DNA from 4 places in the Planococcus notacanthi genome. Region 4 is predicted to be linked to each of the others. Evidence: riboswitches for the same ligand, from Rfam matches in the RefSeq annotation. Region 4 holds a riboswitch; each other region holds the start of a gene.
The links. A riboswitch is a leader RNA that binds a small molecule or an ion and turns the genes downstream of it on or off. The one in region 4 is predicted to bind S-adenosylmethionine.
Positions count from the first base shown of each region.

Region 1: another riboswitch for S-adenosylmethionine. It lies ahead of metK (methionine adenosyltransferase); the one in region 4 lies ahead of QMA01_RS10600 (O-acetylhomoserine aminocarboxypropyltransferase/cysteine synthase family protein).
Region 2: another riboswitch for S-adenosylmethionine. It lies ahead of sat (sulfate adenylyltransferase); the one in region 4 lies ahead of QMA01_RS10600 (O-acetylhomoserine aminocarboxypropyltransferase/cysteine synthase family protein).
Region 3: another riboswitch for S-adenosylmethionine. It lies ahead of QMA01_RS15210 (phosphoadenylyl-sulfate reductase); the one in region 4 lies ahead of QMA01_RS10600 (O-acetylhomoserine aminocarboxypropyltransferase/cysteine synthase family protein).

Region 1 covers NZ_JASDCQ010000001.1:1,502,894-1,507,272, reverse strand. Annotated here, with positions in the region: gene pckA (phosphoenolpyruvate carboxykinase (ATP)) at 1-725, opposite strand, end outside; SAM riboswitch class I at 1,138-1,250, shown strand; gene metK (methionine adenosyltransferase) at 1,451-2,659, shown strand; gene QMA01_RS07350 (iron-containing alcohol dehydrogenase) at 2,718-3,935, opposite strand; gene QMA01_RS07345 (aldehyde dehydrogenase family protein) at 3,960-4,379, opposite strand, start outside.
Region 2 covers NZ_JASDCQ010000004.1:396,071-400,449, forward strand. Annotated here, with positions in the region: gene QMA01_RS15225 (SLC13 family permease) at 1-995, opposite strand, end outside; gene sat (sulfate adenylyltransferase) at 1,014-2,177, opposite strand; SAM riboswitch class I at 2,313-2,419, opposite strand; gene QMA01_RS15235 (NAD(P)-binding protein) at 2,680-3,312, shown strand; gene QMA01_RS15240 (YehS family protein) at 3,347-3,862, opposite strand; gene QMA01_RS15245 (hypothetical protein) at 4,061-4,273, opposite strand.
Region 3 covers NZ_JASDCQ010000004.1:391,553-395,931, reverse strand. Annotated here, with positions in the region: gene QMA01_RS15225 (SLC13 family permease) at 1-645, shown strand, start outside; gene cysC (adenylyl-sulfate kinase) at 657-1,259, shown strand; gene cysQ (3'(2'),5'-bisphosphate nucleotidase CysQ) at 1,259-2,065, shown strand; SAM riboswitch class I at 2,212-2,329, shown strand; gene QMA01_RS15210 (phosphoadenylyl-sulfate reductase) at 2,485-3,198, shown strand; gene cobA (uroporphyrinogen-III C-methyltransferase) at 3,283-4,059, shown strand; gene QMA01_RS15200 (sirohydrochlorin chelatase) at 4,072-4,379, shown strand, end outside.
Region 4 covers NZ_JASDCQ010000002.1:614,075-618,453, forward strand. Annotated here, with positions in the region: gene QMA01_RS10590 (methionine ABC transporter ATP-binding protein) at 1-402, opposite strand, end outside; SAM riboswitch class I at 538-652, opposite strand; gene QMA01_RS10595 (glycerol-3-phosphate acyltransferase) at 777-1,418, opposite strand; SAM riboswitch class I at 1,553-1,669, shown strand; gene QMA01_RS10600 (O-acetylhomoserine aminocarboxypropyltransferase/cysteine synthase family protein) at 1,770-3,062, shown strand; gene metX (homoserine O-acetyltransferase MetX) at 3,075-4,088, shown strand; gene QMA01_RS10610 (helix-turn-helix domain-containing protein) at 4,152-4,379, opposite strand, start outside.

The sequences.
Region 1 (4,379 bases), on a different contig from region 4:
AAAGTCGTTTTGCCTGTACCGGACAAGCCGAAGAACAAAGTCACATCGCCGTCTTGGCCAACGTTCGCTGAACAGTGCATAGGAAGAATGCCTTTTTCAGGCAATAAGTAGTTCATGATTGAGAAGATGGACTTCTTCATTTCGCCGGCGTATTCAGTACCCCCGATCAAAATGATGCGTTGTTCCATCGATACAATGATGAATGTTTCAGAAGCGGTCCCATCAACTGCAGGGTCTGCCATGAATGTAGGAGCATAGACTACAGTGAATTCAGCTTCATGCGTTTTCAATTCTTCAGCCGTCGGACGGATGAACAATTGGTGGGCAAACAGGTTATGCCACGCGTATTCATTGATTGTTTGGATCGGTACACGGGATTCGTGGTCAGCTCCGGCGAATCCTTTGAATACGTATAGCGCATCTTTTTCTTTTAGGTGTTTAAGCACTTTAGCGTACAGGTTTTCGAACACTTCGCTGGAAATCGGACGGTTCACATTGCCCCAGTCGACTTTGTTTTTAGAACTTTCTTCTTCGACCATGTATTTGTCTTTCGGCGAGCGGCCTGTGTATTTCCCAGTCTCCGCTTTAACAGCGCCTTCCCGTGTCAAAACCGCTTCTCCGCGGGATGTTGCTGCTTCCACTAATTGTGGCACTGATAATTGAACATGTACATTTGGGCCAGTTAAAAGATCCTTCAAATCGTTTGCAAAGTTCACTGAAGTCATATATATGTACCTTCCTTTTCTGTTATTCCCATGGCGATGGGGAGGATGTATATTCGTTCATTAGTATAACACATTAGGTTCATTAGTCTATACTAATTCGCTGCAGAATTGAAAAAATATTGAAATAAGGTTCTATATTAGGGGATTGGGAAGGACGGAGGCCGTTGCTCCTTGGAAAATTCGAAGGTCATATTGTTTTAAAGATGGGGCTAACTCCCATCATAACAGGAGCTGAATGAAATCACATAATCCCAATGAGAAATTATTGCAGTTTCCTGGCCGATAGGAAAAGAACTTCACGAATGTTCACTGCGTAGGATGAGAACATTCAGCAATAAAATTTGAGCATTTTATTCGCCGAAATCGTTGACATCCCCGAACTATTTCCGTATGATGAAAAATTGAACGGATACTCTTATTCCGAGCTGGTGGAGGGGACAGGCCCTATGAAACCCGGCAACCTGCTGCAACTGCAGTGATGGTGCCAAACCTGAAACAAGGCTTACAGGCCTTGGATGATAAGAGTGAAAGGTGCTTATGATGATTCTCCTTTCCTCATGACGAATGAGTGAAGGGATTTTTTTATGGAATGCCCTTAATCCTCGTGTGAAAGGCCACAGACGGCTTGAAGTTCAATCCGGAAATTCCGGAACGGACTTGACATGGGAAACGAGTACCGTATCAATTTCGAGAGCAATCTCGCAGGATATAAGGAGGAACATTTTTTGAAAAACCGTCGATTATTTACTTCAGAATCAGTAACAGAAGGGCATCCGGACAAAATCTGTGACCAAATCTCAGATGCTATTTTGGATGCAATCTTAACCGAGGATCCAAACGCACGTGTTGCGTGTGAAACGACTGTAACGACAGGACTTGTTTTAGTAGCAGGGGAGATCACTACGTCCACTTATGTGGACATTCCAAAAGTCGTTAGACAAACGGTAAGAGAAATTGGATACACACGCGCTAAATATGGTTTCGATTCAGAAACAAGTGCAGTTCTTACAGCGATCGATGAGCAATCGCCGGATATTGCTGCCGGAGTCAATGTGGCACTTGAATCACGTGAAGGCCAAATGACAGATAAAGAAATGGACGATATCGGAGCAGGCGACCAAGGGTTGATGTTCGGATATGCCAACAACGAAACAGAAGAATTAATGCCATTGCCGATTTCATTGGCGCATAAATTGGCGCGCCGCTTGGCTGAAGTGCGCAAGGAAGAAATTCTTCCGTATTTGCGTCCGGATGGCAAAACGCAGGTGACAGTTGAATACGATGAAAACAATCAACCGCTTCGTGTAGATACGATTGTTATTTCTACTCAGCACCACCCAGAAGTAACGCTGGAGCAAATCCAACGCAATATCAAAGAATACGTCATCAATGAAGTCGTTCCAGCTAAATGGATCGATGAAGATACTAAATACTTCATCAATCCAACTGGTCGTTTCGTTATTGGCGGACCTCAAGGAGATGCGGGCTTGACTGGCCGCAAAATCATCGTGGATACTTATGGTGGCTATGCTCGCCACGGCGGCGGAGCTTTCTCTGGTAAAGATGCAACAAAAGTTGACCGTTCAGCAGCTTATGCAGCCCGTTATGTAGCGAAAAACATCGTTGCTGCAGGCCTTGCAGACAAATGCGAAGTGCAGTTGGCGTATGCAATCGGTGTAGCACATCCTGTGTCCATCGCTTTCGATACATTCGGCACCGGCAAAGTGGATGAAGACAAATTGGCCGATTTGGTACGGGCGAACTTTGATTTGCGTCCTGCCGGCATCATCAAAATGTTGGATCTGCGCCGCCCGATCTACAAGCAGACAGCGGCCTACGGACATTTTGGCCGTACAGATGTTGATCTTCCTTGGGAACGTACTGACAAAGCAGCAATCCTTAAAGAACAAGCTGGCGTAGAAGCTGGTATTTAATTAGCACACAATAAAAAAGAACGGCCAGGCAGCGATGCCTGGCCGTTCTTTTTCTGTTTTATGAAGTGGAGCTGGTCTGCAGTTTATCAACACGTTTGCCTATCGCTTCTATCAATTCAGCGGGAAGTGGAAAATTCATAGCCGCAGGATCTGACTGGACTGCCGCTATAGTGGTCGGCAGTGAATCGTCAGGAATATTGTATTTCGAAAAATCTTTCGGTAAGCCTACTTCTTCCTGCAAATCGCGGATTTTCTGTACTACTTCCTCGAGCAAATTTTGTGGAGACTTGTCACGAATGTCCACATTTAAGGCCTGCGCCAGCTGGTCGATTTTCGGCAAATACAGGGCTGGAATCATCTCGATAACATGAGGCAGGAAAACGGCATTCGCAAGTCCGTGTGGAATGCGGTATAGAGCGCCATATGCATGAGCCAGGTTATGGACAGGAATGGCGTTCAGCGCGAAGCTGAAAGCAGTAATCCCCATGGTGCTGGCCTGCAGCATTTCCATGCGTGCTTTGATATTGCTGCCATTGTTGACTGCTTCAACAATGTTTTTTTCGAACATCCGGATGGTCTGAAGCGCGTAGGCGTCGGTAAATCCAGTTGCTGTCGGTGACGCGAGCGCTTCAATGGCATGTGTCAATGCGTCAAATCCGGTAAAAGCCGTAATGAACGGTGGCAAGCCGAGTGTTAGATCAGGATCCAGAACAGCCATATTGGCGCTGATGAAGGGGTGAATAATATTTGTTTTGACCTTTTTTTCTTCATTGTAGATTACGGCAATCGGCGATACTTCCGAACCAGTCCCGGCAGTGGTCGGAACGGCGATATGCGGAATGGGAATAAATTGAGCTTCTGGCCAGGTATAATGTGCCAAACCGCCCGGGATCGCTTTTTTGATGTCGGTCAATCCGTGGTGTAAGGCAAACTTGATGCCTTTCACGGTATCCAAGACACTGCCGCCTCCAACAGCCAATAAAGAGTCAGCTGCCATTTCTCTTGCATACTGGATAGCGCGGTTTACAGATTCACTGCCCGCATCCTGCTGGATGTCGGTGAAGATGCCGACCAATTGAGTGCCGGTGCCGTTTTGTGTCAAGCGGAATATCTCTGCTACTTTATCAACGATACCGGCATCTTTCAGTCCTTGGTCGCTGAAGAGCACGACCCGTTTGGCGCCAAGCCCATTTAATAGGTCTGGTATCATTGCCCTCGTATTGGAGCCGCTGTGGATAGTGGTCATCAATGCGAAATTCGAATAGGTTGTAATCAATGAGAGTCACCCCAATCTTTAAAATTAGTGGTCATTTGTTCCTTCAGGAAACAGCAGTCCAAATGCAAGGCGGCGCTCAAGTTCCGGCACCATGGAAGTATGGACATGTTTTAATTGCGTATAGGCGTCCAACGAATACTTGCCCATTTCACGGCCGATGCCGCTTTGCTTATACCCGCCGAAAGGCGCATCATTCCGCAGCATATGCCAGTCATTGATCCAGATGACGCCGGCTTTAATTTTGCGGGCAACATCATAGGCTTTATTGACATCCTGGGTCCATACGCCGCCGGCAAGGCCGTAGATTGAGTCGTTGGCCATCTTAATGGCTTCGTCCACATCGTTGTAGCGGATGATTGTCAGGACCGGACCGAAGATTTCTTCCTGCGCGATAGCCATATCGTTGGTGACATCCGCAAAAATAGTCGGCTCGATAAAATAACC
Region 2 (4,379 bases), on a different contig from region 4:
CGGAACTGGGATTGCTTGATGGTTTTTGACAATAGCGACGATTCATGGGAAACGACAGCTTCTGCAAGCTGCGTATTGCCGTTTTTCAAGTCATCCAATTGGAGGTTTGTACCCGTCTTTAAGGTCAGACCTTTTCTTTTTTGGAGATCTGCGATGGTGGCAATGAGCCCGGTAAAGATTAAGCGGTCTCCAGACTGGATGACCGTTTTGGAGCTGACCGACGAAATCCGTGTCTGATTCCGGATGATTTCTATCAAGTACAATCCCTTTAAATCACGTAATTTAGCTTCTTCCACTGTTTGGTTGATATGTGGAAAGGTTTCTTCCACCACCATTTCAGCAATGTATTTCCGGGAATCTTCAGCCACCTGTTGGCTGAATCCTTTATTCTCGGGCAAAAGCATATTGCCGATGGTGAATAGATAGATCAAGCCGACAATAGTGATGGGGATGCCGACAATCGCCAATTGGAACAGTGAAAATCCAGGAAGCCCATAATCGATCAGCATACCGTGGACTACCAGATTCGTTGAAGTTCCCATCAGCGTGATGGTCCCTCCTAAAATCGTTACATACGACAAAGGAATTAAAACCTTTGATGGTGCAATGTTCCTTTCTTCACACCATTTCTTCAATAATGGGGTCAGTGTCACGACAATCGGCGTGTTATTCAAAAAAGCAGAGATTAACGGAAGCGGCAGAAAAATACGGAACAGTGAACCTTTCAGGCTTTTGCCCTTGTTCAGCCAGCCAATCATCATCTGGTCGATTAGGCCATGCTTTTGTACAGTCCCGACTACGATGAACAATAAGGCGATGGTCAGCATTCCCGGATTGGAAAAGCCGCGCAACGCTTCTTCTGTCGTTAAAATTCCAGACAGCAGCAAAACCACCAATGCCGAAAACACAATCATATCTGGGCGGGCAATTTCAAAAAGGAGCGCACTGACCATAGCGATGATGACAATTAGCACAAAAACCATTGAGACTGACATGGGCAACCATCCTTCAATTTAGTTACTTGTTACGGTCTCCCGCAAGCCTTTAATAAGTACATCGGCTACTTCCGGACGGGAAAACTGTTTTGGCGGTTTTTCTCCGTTGCGAAGCAATTCGCGCACTTTCGTACCGCTTAAATGGACGTGGTTTTCTGCAGTGTGCGGGCACGTTTTGGCTGTTGCCATGTTCTCACATGCATTGCAGTAGAACGAATGCTCAAATTTAAAGATTTGGATGCCCAGTTCTTCTTCAAACTGGCTGATGAACTCCTGTGCTTCGTATGTGCCGTAATAGTCACCGACCCCTGCATGGTCGCGGCCGACGATAAAATGCGTGCAGCCGTAGTTTTTGCGGACAATGGCATGAAGAACCGCTTCTTTTGGCCCTGCATAACGCATTGCTGCTGGATAGATCGCGAGGCGTGCTCTATCTGCCGGATAGTAATGCTTTAAAATGACCTGGTAACTTTCCATCCGGACTGCCGCTGAAATGTCATCTGATTTCGTTTCACCGACTAACGGGTTCAACAACAAGCCGTCGACTACTTCAAGTGCTGCTTTCTGAATATATTCATGTGCACGGTGCACGGGGTTGCGCGTTTGGAAACCGACAATCGTCTTCCAGCCAAGTTCCTGGAACAACTGGCGTGTTTCAACTGGGTCCAAGTGGAATTCCTCGAATTCGCTGTGGTCTGGTCGATTCAATAAAGTAATCGGACCAGCTAGGTAAACATCGCCGCGTTCGTATAATTTCTTCACACCGGCGTGTGCTTCTTCTGTTGTTCCGTAAATTTTCTGTGCTTCCAATTGCTTGTCATATGCGTACTTTTCCGTCAGTTCGATTGTTCCGTAAATGACGCCGTCTTCGCCTTTCAAAGCAATTTCATCCCCGACCTGATAGCTGTCCGCTTCTTCTGCCGTAACCGATAGCGTAATTGGAACACTCCAAACCGTTCCATTGCTGAGACGGGATGTATGTACCACACTTTCATAATCTTTTTGGCCGAGGAAGCCGGTCAATGGGCTGAAGCCGCCGATTCCGATCAATTCCAAATCCGAGATTGCCCAATCCGAAATGAATAAAGAAGGAAGCGACTCTGCATTTTTCAATGCCTTTTCTCTTTCACTGCCCGTCACCTGTCTGTTTACCAAATCTCCACCGTGTGCTTTGCTTGTCATTTCATTACCTCCAAGGTTAGTTTTATGTAGTGCCGTCTATTTCAAAAACGTTCTGAAACCAAATCTCCAAGGCGTTCGGACAAAAAGAAAAGGACCCTCTTCGACAAGAAGAAGGTCCGAAAAAACAAAACGATCTTCTTATCTTCTAGGCTATTGAAAGCCTATTGGAGTTAGCACCGTTTCCTTAAAGGAGGGTTGCTGAGACATCAAAGGGCCAATCCCTCCGTCTCTCTTGATAAGAACGCATATTCAATTTTCATTTGAATTGTTTGAAATATTTGATTTCACAAAGTATATAATAGACTATTCCTAGTGTCAAACTATGTTTTAAGTTTTTTATTTTTTTCTATACAGAAAAGTTAGTCTATCAACAGGTGATGGATAAAAAATATTTTTCTAATGAAAAAATGAGATCTGAATTACCAGGATGAATTGAATAGCGGCCACAAAACGCATAGAGATTATTTTTGGTAATATTAAAAGAGTTGAGGAGGCGGAGAAGATGACGGTGATTCCGATCATGATTGAAATGAAAGGAAAAAAAGTGATTGTGGTAGGTGGAGGACGCATCGCGAAGCGCAAGCTGAGTGGTTTGATAGATAGTGGAGCAGAGCTGTTGGTCATCAGTCCGGTGGCCGATCCTGCCATAATCGCTTGGGATGATGAAGGTAAAATTCTCTGGAAGCAGAAATGTTTCGAGCCAGCGGATGCCGAAGAGGCTTTCATGATGATCATCGCCACCGATGATCCGGCTACAAACGCAGAGTCCAGAAAAGCTGCACCTTCCAATTGCCTAGTGAACGCCTCTGATGAAGCGGAGGCTGGCAATATCCATTTCCCTGCTCATGTCAAAAGGGGAAAATTGAGCATCGCAGTTTCTACAAACGGCGCCAGCCCGATGCTTGCAAAGAAAATCAAGCAAGATCTGAAGTCTCAGTTTGATGAAAGTTATGAACAATACCTAGATTTTCTTTTTGAAGCAAGGCAGCTTCTCAAGAAAACAACAATTTCAAAAAACGCAAAAGAAGAATACCTCCGTGGCTTTCTGGATGAATCCTTTTTACAAGTTGCGTCACAAGAAGCGTCACTCCGGGAATTGCGGCTTTTGATGAATAATAAAAAGGACTTGGAATAATTCATTCCAAGTCCTTTTGAGCTGATAAAGAGCGTTAACTTCTGTACTTGATCGCCAAGCCTTTCAAGAAATTGCGCGCATAGCGGTCTCCGCATTCTTTATAGTTTTTATGTCCCACTTTTCGCAGCAATGCACCCAGCTCGCCTCTTGTCACCGTGACGCCTGCCAAATCCCAAATCTCCAGCATGTCCTCACTGTTCAGCTGCAAAGCGATTTTCACTTTCTTCAAAAGCAAGTTGTTGGAACGCTCGTTTGTCGATTCCGGGAATTCAGGTTGCCCTGGTTTCGGCTCCTGACGGCCTCTCTTGAAAATGATGAAGCCATTCAAAAACGATTCAAACAGATGGTCATCCGCTCGGATGTAGTCATCGTTATCTTGTTCGGCCCAAATGCTGTCATCCTCTTCTTCGCTTTCAGGTGTTTTCGTCAGCACTTTCAGCACTTCGTCCTTGCTCAAATCAATGCCGCCCAATTTAAAAATCTCGACCATATCGTTATTTTTTATATCCAGTGCATAACGCAATCTGATCAATAAATCATTATTATCCATTTTCTTTGCCTCCTGTTGATTTCCAGTAATGAATGCTTATCCACTATAAAGAGAAACTTCAATCAGTGGGGGTTTTCTTCATCCCCCACTGATTGTTAGTTGATTCACTGACCGTAAAGCGGGATAAATCCATCCCTAATAATAGCACATAATTCACAGTTCATCAGGCTTCCGGAAAGACAGCAAAAAAAGACAGCTTTATATCGCTGTCTCTTGATTTTCTTTATTTTTAATGTCTTTTAATTGCTTTACTTTATCCTGTAGAACCGTAATAATTTCCAGGGATTCAGGGTCATTTAATGATTCATCATAAAAAAACTGCAGGTCCCGTTCAATATCCGCAAACCGTTCATTATAATGCCTCAGTTTTTCCGCAATGATCAATTGCTTCGCTTCTTCTACACTCTTCATTTTATTGTGACCTCCGCTTTGATGACCAACTAACCTATTCTTTTCTAGTTTCCCTTTTCTAAACCTTTTTAACCCTTTATTTTTGTCTTTTCTGTGTCTATAGATA
Region 3 (4,379 bases), on a different contig from region 4:
TCCAACGACTTTTATGTAGTGTCTTCTATGAAAATGCCTAAGGCACTTGAGGAAAGCCGCTTGGTGGGCTGGTTTTCATTACTGGTACTTTTGGGGGCAATCGCCTGTGTCATTGTCGGTTGGTTGAGCATGTTCAAAGCCATGGCATTGGCTGTGCTGATTTTGCTGGTGACCAAGTCGGTTTCAATGGACGATGCAAAAAACGACGTGCAGTTCAATGTGCTGCTGCTGATCGCCAGTGCATTCGGGGTAGGAGCGGCCATGACCAAAACTGGTCTGGCGCAATGGGCGGCGGATGGCTTGTTGGCAATCGGACAGCCGTTCGGCCTGCTAGCTATTCTGATTTTAATTTACCTGCTGACCAGCATCTTTACAGAACTGATCACCAATAGCGCTGCGGCTGTCCTGATGATTCCAATCGGCATTGAAATGGCCAGCAACCTGCAGCTTGATCCCATGGGCTTCGCAGTGATCATCACGATTGCTGCCTCTGCAAGCTTTATTACCCCAATCGGTTATCAGACCAACTTGATCGTCTATGGGCCAGGCGGCTACAAATTCATGGATTATGTCAAAGTGGGCACGCCACTCAGCATTCTGGTTATGTCGGTGACCATCGGAATCGTTTACTATTACTGGTTTTAGGAGGAGAAAAGATGACCAAATCAACGAATATTGTATGGCATGAATCAAGTGTCACAAAAGAGGACAGACAAAAATTGAATAACCACAAAAGCGGGGTGCTGTGGTTCACCGGGTTATCGGGATCAGGAAAATCGACGGTATCTGTGGCCCTGGAAAAAGAGATCCACGCACTTGGAATCCGTACCTATCTATTGGATGGGGATAATGTCCGCCACGGATTGAATAAAAATTTGGGATTCAGCCCGGAAGACCGGACAGAAAACATTCGCCGCATCGGTGAAGTTGGAAAACTGATGAGTGATGCAGGGGTATTGACGCTATCGGCATTTATTTCGCCGTATCAGGAAGATCGCGACCAGGTGCGTGCCTTGCTTGAAGAAGATGAGTTCATTGAAATATACGTCAAATGCAGTGTGGACACTTGCGAAGACCGCGACCCGAAAGGCCTCTATAAAAAAGCACGAGCCGGCGAAATCAAAGGATTCACAGGCATCGATGCGCCATATGAAGAACCGGTGAATCCTGAAATCGTCATTGAAACCGACAAGCAGACTTTGGAAGAGTCGGTTCAGACAATTACAGATTACTTGAAGAAAGCAGGATATCTGGGCTGATGGCCAGTGGCATTGATCCAGTGAAATTGCTGGAAATCAGTCTTGCAGCCGGCAAAGAAATCATGGCGGTTTATGGACAGGAATTGATCATTGAAGCGAAGGCTGACGATTCACCACTGACCATTGCCGATCAGCGGTCGCATCAGACCATTGAAAGAGGACTGCAGATTGCCTACCCAGACATACCGGTTCTCAGCGAAGAGGGCAATAAAATCCCTTATGAAGAGCGGAAAAACTGGCAGCGTTTTTGGCTGGTGGATCCACTCGACGGCACGAAGGAATTCATCAAACGCAATGGTGAGTTCACCGTCAACATCGCTTTAATAGAAGAGAACTATCCGGTTTTGGGTGTGATTTACGTGCCGGCCATGGATGTTTTCTACTACGGTGAAGAAAACAGCGGCGCATTTAAATTGGAAGCTGCTTCAGCTCGAAAGTTTGAAAAAACCGATGAATTATTCGAGGGAAGCATTCTGTTGACTGCAAAAAAAGCTTTAGACCGGACTCGAATCGTAACAAGCCGTTCGCATATGTCCGCTGAAACACAGGAATTCATCGATCGGATAAACGACGATAGCCAACCAATCGAACAGATATCGGCAGGCAGTTCACTGAAGTTTTGTCTGGTAGCAGAAGGGGGAGCGGATTATTACCCCCGCTTTGCACCGACTATGGAATGGGATACGGCAGCCGGCCAGGCGATTGTCGAAGCATCTGGCGGAGTTGTGCAGAGCGTTAAAGACCAAACCCGCTTTTCCTACAACAAAGAAAGCCTGAAGAATGGCTGGTTTTTGGCAAGAATCTAAAAAGCTTAAGGCTAGTGAATGAAGAAAATGGAAACTCTGTATTGCAGAAAGTAAATAAATGATATTTTCAGAGTTTTATTGACAGTTATCTTTTATTGCTATAGTATTTAGAGAAATTATTAAAACCAAGTAATCTTATAAGGTATTTCTTATCATGAGAGGTGGAGGGACTGGCCCTTTGAAGCCTCGGCAACAAGTTCTGGTTTTTGACCGGATACACTGTGCCAATTCCAGCAGGTTCCATTGGGATCTGGAAGATAAGAAGACAGGCCCCGCAAACTGCGAATTGGTACCCTCTCTTCTTGTTCCATTGGAAGAGGGGGTTTTTATTTTAGTGGCACGGAGGAATATCCAACCAACGGGACTGCTTACTGAAAATCTTTAATTCAATATATAGAAGTTTAAAGGAGGAAGTTAGGATGAGCCACGCTGTTTCGTACGAGCAATTTACTGGAGATCCATTTAAAGATCTGGCACCGGCCGATCTCTTGAAAGGGGCTGCTGATATTCTGCAATGGGCCTATGAATCCTATGGAGAGGATATTGTCTATGCTTGCAGCTTTGGGGCAGAAGGCATGGTGCTGATTGATTTGATCTCCAAGGTGAAAAGCGATGCCGAAGTGGTGTTTCTCGATACCGACGTCCACTTCAACCAAACTTATGAACTGATTGAACGCGTCAAGAAGCGCTACCCGAAATTGAATATCCGGATGAAAAAGCCGGAATTGACGTTAGAAGAGCAAGCCAGCCAGTTCGGTGATGAACTATGGAACAGCCAGCCGGATAAATGCTGTGATATCCGCAAGGTCAAGCCGTTGGAACAAACACTTTCGGGTGCACAGGCTTGGATTTCAGGCCTTAGAAGAGAGCAGTCAGCCAGCCGCAGCAAGACGGATTTCATCAACAAGGACAACCGGTTCAAGTCGGTTAAAGTTTGTCCGCTGATTCATTGGACATGGGACGATGTTTGGCAGTATATCCAATTGAATAGCCTGGAATACAACATTCTGCATGACGAAGGTTATCCAAGCATCGGCTGCAAGCATTGCTCTTTTGCAGTGACGACTGATGGAGACAGCCGCGACGGCAGATGGAAAGGCTTTGCGAAAACTGAATGTGGCCTGCATACATAATTAGGCCGGCAATAGAGTAAATTACCGATCAGAAAATGGCATAATCATCGTTTCTCTGGTTGAAAAAAGGAGTCTAGGAAGCTTATGAAAAAAGTCTATTTAGTGGGTGCAGGTCCAGGCGACCTTGATTTGATTACAGTGAAAGGGTTGAAAGCCATTCAGAAGGCTGATGTCATCCTTTATGATCGCTTAATAAACCAGGAATTGCTGGACGAAGCGAAAGAACATGCCCAATTGATTTATTGCGGCAAAAAACCCGATAACCATTCCTTGAAGCAAGAAGAAATCAACGAGCTGCTTTGCCGGTTCGCATTGCAGGGGAAAATCGTGACACGTTTAAAAGGAGGCGATCCTTTCGTCTTCGGCAGAGGCGGAGAAGAAGCAGAGGCATTGGTGGACCACAATATCCCGTTTGAAATTGTTCCAGGTATCACAGCGGGCATTGCAGCGCCGGCTTACGCCGGAATTCCGGTCACTCACCGTGATTACAGTTCTTCCGTAGCCTTTATTTCAGGAGTCAGCAAAGTGGGCGTCGACCAGGATGAATACTGGGAACATGTCGTCAAAAGCATGGATACGTTGTGCATCTACATGGGTGTCAGCAAGCTTCCTGAAATCTGTGGCCGCTTAATGCGCCACGGATTAAAACCGACGACACCGATCGCCTTGATTGAATGGGGGACGACAGAACGCCAACGGACGGTTACGGGAACACTCGAAGACATTATCCGAAACGCCAAGGATTTCGAGAATCCATCGATGATTGTGGTGGGAGAAGTGGTTCGATTGAGAGACAAATTGCAATGGTATGAGCAGCTGCAGGACGAACAGCAATTCCAGCTTGCCGCCCATGTTGGATAAGGAGATGGTGACATGCAGGCTGTACTTTACGTAAGCCATGGAAGCCGTGTAAAAGAAACACGCGATGAAGCGATGGCGTTTATGGAGCAGGTTCATCAAAAGGTAGATGTAACTCTTCACGAAACCTGCTTTTTGGAGCTGGCCAGTCCGGATATTGGGGAAGGAATTGACAGCCTTGTCAAACAAGGCGCGACAGCAATTGCAGTCGTTCCAGTTCTGTTGCTGAGCGCCGGACATTATTACGAAGACATTCCAGATGAAATCAAAAAATCGGTCTTGCGTTATCCGGATATCCGCTTTACTTACGGAAAACCGCTTGG
Region 4 (4,379 bases):
TGCCTGATCGGCCAGTCCGACAAAGTCCAGCAGTTGCTTCACTTGTTCATCAATTTCATTTTTCGATGTCTTAGCGAGCAGCAATGGCATCGCGACATTATGGTAAACCGTTTTTGAACTCAACAGATTGAAATGCTGGAAAATCATGCCGATGTCCTTACGGATGGTTCGGATTTCTTTGCTGGATAGAGTGGAAATGTCTTTCCCTTGGATTAAGACGCGTCCTGCAGAAGGACGTTCAAGCAGGTTCACGGTGCGGATCAATGAACTCTTTCCGGCTCCGCTAAAGCCGATGACTCCGTAAATCTCGCCGGTTTCGACGGTCAAATCAATCCCGTTCAAGGCATGGATTTCTTGTTTCCCGGATTGGTAGGTCTTGGCGACGCCTTCGAATTGAATCATGGTGATTGAACCTCCTCATGCTGTAATGGATCTTATTAAATCGACGGTGTCTCACATTCTTCTGAGAAAATGGAAAAGGAGCCCTCTTTTTTCTCATCCATAAGAAAAAAGAGGGCTCCTGTTGAAACCATCTAATTCTCATCTTCCAAATGCTTTAGAGCATCTGCAGGAGTTGGCACAGTTTTTGCTTTTAAACAAATCTGCTGCCGAAACGTCTTAGGGCCTGTCCCTCGGTTTCTCTTGATAAGAAAGTGATGTATGCTATTCGATTCGTGGTTCTTACTTTATGGTGAAATAACAAAAAAGTCAAGGGAATTATTGATATTTATTTCACAATCTTTGAAATGAAGAGAATAATGAGTTTGGAACCGCTTTCAGACTGGTTTTGTTGGTTTCTTTTTGAAAATGGAGGAAACTTTCTTCTCTTCTCCATTTTTTATTCGAATAATATTTTCGCTATGTTTCCATATGGCCATAGCAAATAAGGCACAAGCTGTCAGCAATGGCCATGGTCCGACGGCAGGACCGAAAGCGATAACAAAATAGACTGCGTAAAGGACCAGTACACCAATGACCAAATAATTGGTCGCAAGCGAAACACCGATGAGCAGTGCCAGGCCAACCAGCCCGAGCTTCCAGTCCAGTGCCAGCATGACACCGATCACCGAAGCCGTGCCTTTGCCGCCATTGAAGTTCATATAGAATGGGAAATTATGGCCGAATACGACACCGGCACCTATTATAAATAGAAAAGTCCAAATGATTTCGGGGGAAAAGGCACCCTTTTCCAGCAGAAAACGACAAGCTGCGACAGCGGCAAAGCCTTTAATAATATCGATCAAAGCAACCAGCAAACCGTATTTCCAACCCAGCACGATGGCGGCATTGGAAGCACCGGAATTTTTGACGCCTTCTTTTTTGACATTCACCCCAGATAAAAATTGTGCTGCGAGGGAACCGTGCAAACAACCGATTCCATAGCCTGCGATAAACAACAGCAGAACCCATCCAAGCATATTCATTCCTCCTTCTATACTAGAAGATAACGTTTGGGAAGAAACAAGGTTTCAAAATTTTTTGACTAATAGGGTTGACAAACCTTGTTAAAATTTTTATACTTCTCAACAAGACTAAAAACTAAATTTAATAACTCTTATCAAGAGTGGCGGAGGGATAGGCCCTGTGATGCCCGGCAACCAACAGACGACCATGTCTGGAAAGGTGCTAATTCCTACAGAACCGAACGATAGGTTCTGACAGATGAGAGGAGGTAACTCCGTAATTTACGGCCCTCTTCTTAGCGAAGGGGGCTTTTTGCTGTCCTCTTCGGTGATTTTCATGAATAAAAAAATTAGGGGGAATAGAAAATGACAAACTTAAAACCAGAAACTTTATTGCTGCATGGCGGACAACAGGCGGATCCAACAACAGGATCGAGAGGGGTGCCGATCTACAAAACCACTTCTTATGTGTTTAAAGATACGCAGCATGCACAAGACCTTTTCGGCCTGAAAGACACCGGCAATATCTATTCACGCATCATGAATCCGACAGTTGATGTATTTGAACAGCGCGTGGCGTTATTGGAAGGCGGGACTGCTGCAGTCGCATTATCTTCAGGAATGGCGGCAATTGCGTTCTCCATTTTAAATATTGCTGAAGCAGGAGACGAAATCGTAGCGGACAGCAACCTGTACGGCGGCACTTATAATTTATTCGCCAATACGTTGCCGCGTTACGGCATTAAAACCATATTTGTTGATGCAACCAATCCTGAAAACTTTAGAGCGGCAATCACCGATAAGACAAAAGCGGTATTCGGAGAAATTATCGGCAACCCGAGCCTGAACGTTTTTGATGTAGAGAAAGTAGCGGCAATCGCCCATGAAAACGGGCTTCCCTTATTGATTGACAATACATTTGCTTCACCATATGGCAGCAACCCGATCGAGTTCGGTGCTGATGTGGTCATTCATTCCGCTACAAAATGGATTGGTGGACACGGCACGACCATCGGCGGTGTTGCGGTGGATGCAGGAAAATTCAATTGGGACAATCCACGTTTCCCGAATTACACACAGCCGGATGAAAGCTATCACGGATTGCGTTATGGCATCGATGTACCGGATGCTGCATTTGCGACAAAACTGCGTGTCCAGCTGCTTCGTGACTTCGGTCCTTCATTGAGCCCGGAAAGTGCACATGCCTTGCTCCAAGGACTGGAGACTTTGCACCTGCGTATTCCGAAACACAGCAGCAATGCTCAAATTGTTGCAGACTACTTGAAGCAGCATCCGCAGATCGAATGGGTCAACTTCCTTGGATTTGAAGATCATCCATCACATCAATTGGCTAAAAAATACTTGAAAAATGACGGTTTCGGATCGATTGTCAATTTCGGCATCAAAGGCGGACGGCAGGCGGGCCGCAAAGTAATCGACAGTGTGGCTCTCTGGTCCCATGTTGCGAACGTAGGAGATGCCAAGTCGTTGATCATCCATCCGGCTTCAACTACACATCAGCAGTTAAATGATGAAGAGCTGAAATCGTCGGGTGTAACGGAAGAATTGATCCGCTTATCGGTCGGTTTGGAAAATCCGGAAGATTTAATCGCCGATTTGGAGCAGGCCATTCAGGCCGCAGTTTTGGAAAACGTTTAAGGAGGGATTTGAATGGCGACAGTATCCATTGGCTCATTAACCCTGGATTCAACGAAGACGATAAATCATGTAGAGCTGGCATACGAACGTCATGGAGATGAAAATGCTCCAACTGTGCTGGTCTGCCACGCATTGACGGGCGATCAATATGCAATAGGATCCGAAGAAAACCCGGGATGGTGGGCAGGGTTAATCGGACCAGGCAAGCCGGTGGATACAGATGTTTTTCAAGTGATCACTTTTAACGTGTTGGGAGGCAGCCACGGATCAACAGGCCCATTGTCTATTAATCCAGAAACAGGGCAGCCATACCGTGCTAAGTTCCCGACCCTGACGATACGTGATATGGTTCGCGCAGAATATAATGCGTTAAAGAAACTAGGCATCAATCATCTTGCAGGAGTGTTGGGCGGTTCGCTCGGAGGCATGAAGACCTTGGAGTGGGGAAAATTGTACCCTGAATTTGTGGATGCCATTCTCCCATTGGCTGTTACTCCTTATTACAGCGATTATGGCCTCGCCTTTAACCATATTGGAATTCAAGCTATTGAAAACGATAGGGATTTCAATGAAGGGAATTATGAAAGCTCAGATCAGCTGAAGGGATTTCAAATCGCGCGAATGGCCGGAATGGTCACTTATCGCAGCGGCAGCATGTTCAATCAGCGCTTCGGACGCAGCAAAGCCGGAGAAGAATTCAATGTGCAGTCTTATTTGAATTACCAAGGGAAGAAGCTGGCAGGGCGGTTTGATGCCAATAGCTACCTGTTGCTGCTGAAAGCAATGAACACACACGATATCGGAGAAACCATTCTTGATGTTCCGGTTTATGCTCTATCATTTACGCATGACTTGCTGTATCCGAGTGAATTGCTGGTTCCTTGGCTTGAAGAGCAAAAGGATGCGAGCTGGGAGATCATTGAAACCGATTTTGGCCATGATGGTTTTCTCGTGGAATTTGAAAAATGGGGCGGCTTTATCGAAGAAAAATTAAAAAGCTTATTAGTGCCAGAGCTTACACGCTAAGCGGGATTTGATGAAAAAGCACCTGAGGCGGGAATCCAATCCCACATCAGGTGTTTTTTTTGGTTAATCCTCGTCCTTGATATCCACATCGTCTGGAATCGGCGTGGCTCGCCATTCCTCCAGCGCTTGCTTGGCCTGTTCCAGCTGTTGGAAATGTGTTCCGAACTGAGAGGTGTTGATCATGTACTGCTCCCCATCATGGACTGCGCGAATACGGCCTTCCAATACGTAGCGATTGACTTGTTCTTCAGGCATGGATAAAAATGCGGCAGTTTCCTGGACTGTCATATA